2 regions of the Arthrobacter sp. 05T420 genome follow, and region 2 is predicted to be linked to the other one. Evidence: predicted binding sites of a transcription regulator. Region 2 holds the regulator's gene; the other holds the start of a gene.
What was found. The regulator LexA, encoded in region 2, represses DNA repair genes until DNA is damaged. The targets are predictions, from matches to a motif close to TCGAACANNTGTTCGA.
Positions count from the first base shown of each region.

Region 1: the regulator LexA is predicted to act here: its motif matches at 1,884-1,899, upstream of ruvA (Holliday junction branch migration protein RuvA).

Region 1 is NZ_JBFTLG010000020.1:79,495-82,902, reverse strand. Features, by position in the region: gene ruvB (Holliday junction branch migration DNA helicase RuvB) at 45-1,193, opposite strand; gene ruvA (Holliday junction branch migration protein RuvA) at 1,186-1,833, opposite strand; gene ruvC (crossover junction endodeoxyribonuclease RuvC) at 1,937-2,515, opposite strand; gene AC1DEM_RS18460 (YebC/PmpR family DNA-binding transcriptional regulator) at 2,547-3,302, opposite strand; gene pdxT (pyridoxal 5'-phosphate synthase glutaminase subunit PdxT) at 3,306-3,408, opposite strand, start outside.
Region 2 is NZ_JBFTLG010000006.1:51,447-54,854, forward strand. Features, by position in the region: gene AC1DEM_RS07560 (LysM peptidoglycan-binding domain-containing protein) at 5-349, opposite strand; gene lexA (transcriptional repressor LexA) at 944-1,693, shown strand; gene AC1DEM_RS07570 (ATP-dependent DNA helicase) at 1,799-3,408, opposite strand, start outside.

The sequences.
Region 1 (3,408 bases), on a different contig from region 2:
CCGAGCGTCATACCAGTCTAAAGGGAAAAGCTGAAAGTACGGTGCTAGCGGCTATTTCTGATCCGCTGGGGACCGGTTTCTTCAGCAAGGCCCACGCCGGATTCGCCCTGCGCGCCCTCGCCCGGTTCATCGCCAGGCTCGTCCGCCAGCTCTTGGGCCTGGAACAGCTCCAGCGGATCCTGGCCGAAGACGCCGGCAGGGACAGCGAAGCCCAGGTGCGTCCAGGCAGGCGCCAAGGCAATGCGGCCGCGCGGGGTCCGGCCCAGCAGCCCCTCCCGCACCAGGTAGGGTTCGGCGACCGTCTCCACGGTCTCCGTTTCCTCGCCGACGGCGATCGCGAGCGTGGACAGCCCCACCGGCCCACCGCCGAACTTGGTAATGAGCGCCTCGAGAACGGCACGGTCCAGCCGGTCCAGGCCACGCTTGTCTACCTCGTACATGTCCAGGGCCGCGGATGCCGCCCGGGCATCAATTTGTTCGATGCCGTGAACGAGTGCCCAGTCCCGGACCCGGCGCAGGAGCCGGTTGGCGATGCGCGGTGTGCCCCGTGACCGGCCGGCGATCTCGCTGAAACCGGCCGAGTTGACCTTCAGGTCCAGCAGGCCGGCGGAGCGGCGCAGGACCAGTTCCAGCTCTTCGACGGAGTAAAACTCAAGGTGGCCGGTGAAACCGAAGCGGTCCCGGAGCGGCCCGGGAAGCAGGCCGGCGCGCGTGGTGGCGCCCACCAGAGTGAAGGGCGGCAGTTCAAGCGGGATGGCAGTGGCGCCCGCGCCTTTTCCGACGACGATGTCGACGCGGAAATCTTCCATCGCCATATACAGCATTTCCTCGGCCGGCCGGGACATCCGGTGGATTTCGTCCAGGAACAGTACCTCGCCTTCAGAGAGGGAGGACAGGATGGCCGCGAGGTCGCCCGCGTGCTGGATGGCCGGGCCGCTGCTGATCCGCAGCGGGACGTTCATTTCGGCGGCGATGATCATGGACAGCGTGGTCTTGCCCAGGCCGGGAGGGCCGGAGAGGAGTACATGGTCCGCGCTGCGGCCGCGCATCCGCGAGGCCTCCAGGACGAGAGACAGTTGCTTGCGGACCCGGTGCTGGCCCACGAAGTCGTGCAGGTTCTTGGGCCGCAGGGCGGCTTCGATGACCCGCTCCTCCGGTTCCTCTCCCCCGGCGGTAATCGATGGCTCAGCCACGCGCGCCTACCCGGTTTCCGGCGCGGGCGCCGTCCTGTCCCAGCCAGCGCAGCGTCGCGCGGAGGATCTCCGCCACATTGCCCTTCGCGGCCAGTTCAGGGGAATCGGCCAGGGATTTGTCGATGCTGGCCGTGGCATCCTTTTCGGACCAGCCCAGGCTGATCATTGCGGCGACGACCTGCGGCTTCCAGACGGATTCCGCGGAAACCGCTGCGGAGGCCGGCGCGCCGGCGGTGCCGTGCGGCACGAGCTTACCGGCGAGTTCCAGCACGATCCGGCCGGCCACCTTCGGTCCAATTCCGGGGACCTTCGTGAAGGCCTTGCCGTCGCCGGAGTGGGCGGCCACCCGGATGGCTTCCGGCTCGTGGACGGCCAGAACGGCCAAGGCCAGACGGGGACCGACGCCGCTGACGCTGAGCAGGATGTCGAACACTTCGCGCTCGTCATCGCTGGCGAAACCGAACAGGGTCAGCGAGTCTTCCCGCACGATCAGGGACGTGAAGAGTTTCCCCTCATCCCCCACCCGCAGGCTGCTGAGGGTCTGCGGCGTGGCGTTGACGCTCATGCCGGCGCCGTTGAGGTCGATAACGGCGGAGGACAGGCCAACATGCGCAACGGTTCCGCGAAGAAAACTGATCAAGGCCGGGCTCCTGGGATAACAGTAAAACCAAAGCCGGGAAACCCGGCTATCCGAACATATCTACGAATACCCTACCAAGTTCCATGGAGGGACAGGCGGACATTCAGCGCGCACGGCGCGCTTTTGCCTCCGCGTCGGCCCACGCCCGCTGGGCCGGTGTGAGGGACTGGCTGCCCGGCCCCGTCGTCGCCACGGCGGCGCCGCTGCCGGCCCGCCAGGCGTGGGTAATGGCCAGTGCCAGGGCGTCGGCTGCGTCGGCCGGGCGCGGGGGCGCGTCCAGCCGGAGGATCTTGGTCACCAGCTTCGTGACGGCGTCCTTGTTCGAGGTTCCGCTTCCCGTCACGGCGGCCTTGACCTCGGACGGGGTGTGAAGCGCCACCGGGATGCCGCGGCGCGCGGCGGCCGCAATGACCACGCCGGAGGCCTGCGCCACGCCCATGACCGTGCTGACGTTGAGCTGGGAAAAGACCCGCTCGACGGCGAGGACGTGCGGTTCGTACTTGTCCAGCCACTCGTCGATGGACGTGGCGATGACCAGCAGCCGCTGGTCCAGGCTCTCCTCAGGCGAGGTTCCCACCACACCGAAGGCCACCATTGTGGCCCTCCGGTTCCTTTCGACGTCGACGACGCCGATCCCGCAACGGGTGAGGCCCGGGTCAACCCCCAGGACGCGCAGGGTCAAGACCGGGCCTCAAAGTCATTGTGTGAGCGTGTCACTCGGCTTCCAGTGCGGCCTGCACTTCGTCGCTGAGGTCGGCGTTGCTGTAGACGTTCTGGACGTCGTCGAGTTCTTCCAATGCGTCCACGAGCTTCATGAACTTCTTCGCGGCCTCGAGGTCCAGCGGCACCTGCATCGACGGCACGAACTCCGCCTCATCGGTGTCGTACTCGATTCCGGCTTCCTTGAGGGCATCGCGGATGGCCTGGAGGTCGGTCGGCTCGGAATGGATCTCGAAGGTCTCGCCGTTGTCCTTGACTTCCTCGGCCCCGGCGTCGAGGACTGCCATCAGCACGTCGTCCTCGGTGAGGCCGTTCTTCGGCAGCGAGACCACGCCCTTGCGGCTGAAGAGGTAGCTGACCGACCCGGGATCGGCGATCGTGCCGCCGTTGCGGGAGATCGCGAGCCGGACCTCGGAGGCGGCGCGGTTCTTGTTGTCCGTGAGGCACTCGATCAGCAGAGCAGAGCCCTGCGGGCCTCGGCACTCGTACATGATCTCGGTGTAGTCCACGACCTCGCCGGTGAGACCGGCGCCGCGCTTGATGGCGCGGTCGATATTGTCAGCGGGAACCGAAGTCTTCTTGGCCTTGGTCACGGCCAGTTCCAGGCTCGGGTTGCCGGACAGGTCAGGGCCGCCCATGCGCGCGGCGACTTCGATGTTCTTGATCAGCTTGGCGAACGACTTGGCCCGGCGGCTATCAAGGATGGCCTTCTTATGCTTGGTCGTCGCCCATTTGGAGTGGCCTGACATGCTTTACGCTTCCCCTCTGATCATTCGAATAAACAGTTCATGCACGCGCTTCTCCCCCGTCACTTCCGGGTGGAAGGAGGTGGCCAGCAGCTTGCCGGAACGCACT
Region 2 (3,408 bases):
GACTCTATTTGGACGGGACGAACAGCTGCTGGCCCGGCAGCACACGCGCGGCGTCCAGGTTGTTCAGCTGCACGATATCGGCCACGACGTCGCGGGGATCCCGGTCCGGGGCCACGGACCCTGCAATGGCCCAGAGGGACTCCCCCGGCTGCACCGTGACGGTAATGGTCGGCGTCACCGAGAGCTGATCCGCGGAATCCGCCGCCTTCGCAGGCGCGTTGAGGAATCCACTGAATGACAGAATGAGCGCCGTCAGCAGGATCAGCGGGACGCCGAAGAAGACGAAGCGTCCGCGCCGGGTGAGCCGCAGCGGCGCTTGCTTCGGCCGGCCGGCGGAACCAGCGGCCATCGCCCCTCGCGGTGCAGGCGACGTCGGGGAAATGCGGGGGCCGGCGTTGAGCGGGTACACATTGCCGTGACGGACGCTTCCCCGGTCGGCACCTCCCTGGCCGACACCTCCGTGGCCGATGTTGCCCTGGTCGATGCTGCCGAAATCCGCCACCCCACTGGCACCTGCACTGCGGTGGTGATTCGTGACACCCTGAACGAACGTGCCTTGAAACGCGTTTGAAGCTGACATGAACTGAGCCCTCCTGGACCATACGGTGCCGCCCGGCGTACTCCACGTACTCGCCGCCAACCGGCCGAACCTTCGAACATAGAACCGAACACCAGATCCGAAGTGAAAACTCGAAACTCGAACACATATTCGAACTCTGCTTGTTCTGTTTTAGCACTTACTAACGAACGATGTCGAGACTCGCTAGAACAAATGTTTGAAAAAGCCTTGCGGCTGGCCTATTTTTGAGGGACAGGACAACCACTGATGAACTCCCTGCGGGACATCATCAGTAGTTGATCAGCAGGGTCTGACATTTCAGACCGGAAGTTCCCGGTGACAGCAGCCACGGCAGCCGGGTGGAACGGAAAGGCATTGGCGAACATGGCAGCACAAGCCACCGGCGGCAGGGCCACCTCACGGAGCCCGCAGCCCGCCCGGGCGCCCAAGAGCCTCACCCCCCGGCAAAAGAAAATCCTGGAGACCATCCAGCGGTCCGTCACGGACAAGGGCTACCCGCCGTCCATGCGCGAGATCGGCGACACCGTCGGATTGGCCAGCCTGTCGAGCGTGACCCATCAGCTCTCCCAGCTTGAAAAGCTCGGCTACCTGCGGCGCGATCCGAAGCGCCCGCGGGCTATGGAAGTGCTCATGCCGCTGACGTTGGACGAGGGAACCACCCCGATTTCGGGTGTCGAGAAGTCCAGTGGCCTGCGGGCCGTCGGCGGCCTGTCAGTGACTGAACTCGCCAGCGCCACGGACACTGCAATGGTGCCGCTTGTCGGACGCATCGCCGCCGGCGGGCCGATCCTCGCGGACCAGGTGGTGGAGGATGTCATGCCGCTGCCCCGACAGCTCGTGGGCCATGGCGAACTCTTCATGCTCAAGGTGGCGGGCGACTCGATGATCGATGCCGCCATCTGCGACGGCGACTGGGTGGTTGTCCGCCGCCAGGGTGATGCCGTGAACGGCGACATCGTTGCCGCACTGCTGGACGACGAAGCCACGGTCAAGACCTTCCGCCAGCGGGACGGCCACACCTGGCTGTTGCCGCAAAACACCCAGTACGAGCCAATCCTCGGTGACCACGCCGTCATCATGGGCAAGGTCGTCTCGGTACTCCGCTCCCTTTAGCCGTCCCTGTCGGGCCGCCCTGGCAGAGTCGCCAGCCCTCAGAGTCGCCGGCCCTCAGAGTCGCCGCGTCATCGAGGATGGTCGGCTCCTGGTTCAGCTTGGGACTCAGCCCTTCGCGGAGTCCTTCGCCAGGCGCTCCAAGGCCGCCATGGCTATCGACGAATCGGTGGTGGGCCAGAACGGCGGCAGCGCGGCGCGGAGGAATCCGCCGTAGCGCTCCGTGGATAGCCGCGAATCCAGCACCGCCACAACTCCCTTGTCCGACGTCGAGCGGATCAGCCGTCCGGCGCCCTGCGCGAGCCGAATGGCGGCGTGCGTGGCCGAGACGGACATGAAGCCGTTGCCGCCGGCCTGGGCGACGGCCCGCGAGCGTGCCGTCATCAGCGGATCGTCCGGCCGCGGGAACGGTATCCGGTCAATGACCACCAGCCGGCAGGACACTCCGGGAACGTCGACGCCCTGCCAGAGGGACATCGTGCCGAACAAACAGGTGTCCGGCTCGTCCGCAAACTGCCGCACGAGCGCCGTCATGGTCGACTCCCCCTGGCACAGGATGCTGAGGCCCAGTCGGGGCCGCATGGCCTCCGCGGCTTCCTCCGCTGCGCGCCGGGAGGAAAACAGGCACAAGGCACCGCCGCCGGAAGCGCGGATCAGCTTCTCGAGTTCGTCCAAGGCCTCGGGGGACGTTCCGCGGCCGGGCTTGGGCAGGTGCCGGGCGACGTAGAGGATGCCCTGCTTCGGATAGTCGAAGGGGGATCCGACGTCGACGCCGGTCCAGCTCGGGGCGCCGTTGCCAACGAGGCCAAGACCGCCGGCAGCAGGTTCGAAGGCAGCGCCGATAGCCAGCGTGGCTGAGGTCAGGATGACGGTGTGGTCCGCGAACAAACCCTCGCGCAGACGCCCCGCGACGCTCAACGGGGCAACATTGATCAAGGCCGGCGAGCTCTCGTCCGGCTGGGAGTAGCCCTGCGCCGGGTCGAAGCTGCTGTTGCGGGAGAACCACACCACTTCGCGGTTTTCGCGCGCGGCCAAGAGGCGCTCACAGAGTTCCAGGATGACCATCAGGCGTGACCGGGCCAGCTGGCGTCCGCCGTCGGCCGACACGGAGCTGTCCCCCTTCGAATCAGACAGGGCGGCGCGGCACGCGTCGCGGAGCTGGTCGATGCAGTCCAGTTGCTCGCTGTTCAGCCCGTTAGGCATCAACCCGCTCGGGACGCCGTCGATGGCCAGCTCCAGGTGGGCGGCGGCATTGTTCAGCGCGTCCACCGTGATGCCCGTGTGCTTCCGGGCCCCGGACGCGGCGGCGTGCACCATCGCCACCGAGAGCTGACCGGATACAGCACCCGTGACGCGGTCCTGCAGTTCGTGCGCTTCATCTACCACCACGACGTCGTACTCGGGCAGCACCGCCAGGCCTTCGAAGGCGCTGACGGCGAGCATGGCGTGGTTGGTGACCACGACGTCGGCGTCGGCGGCGTTCTGCCGGGCAAGCTCGCTGAAACATTCGGCCGCGAGCGGGCACTTCTGCGCGCCGAGGCACTCCATGGAGGTGACCGAGACCTGGCGCCAGGCCCGGTCCGTGACGCCGGGCATGAGCTCGTCGCGGTCCCCCGTTGCGGTCCCCTCGGCCCATTCGCGCAGGCGGACGACTTCCTTGCCCATTTGCGAGGACGGCCCGCCAAGTGCGGCGGCGAAATGCGGCACGCTGGTGTCCT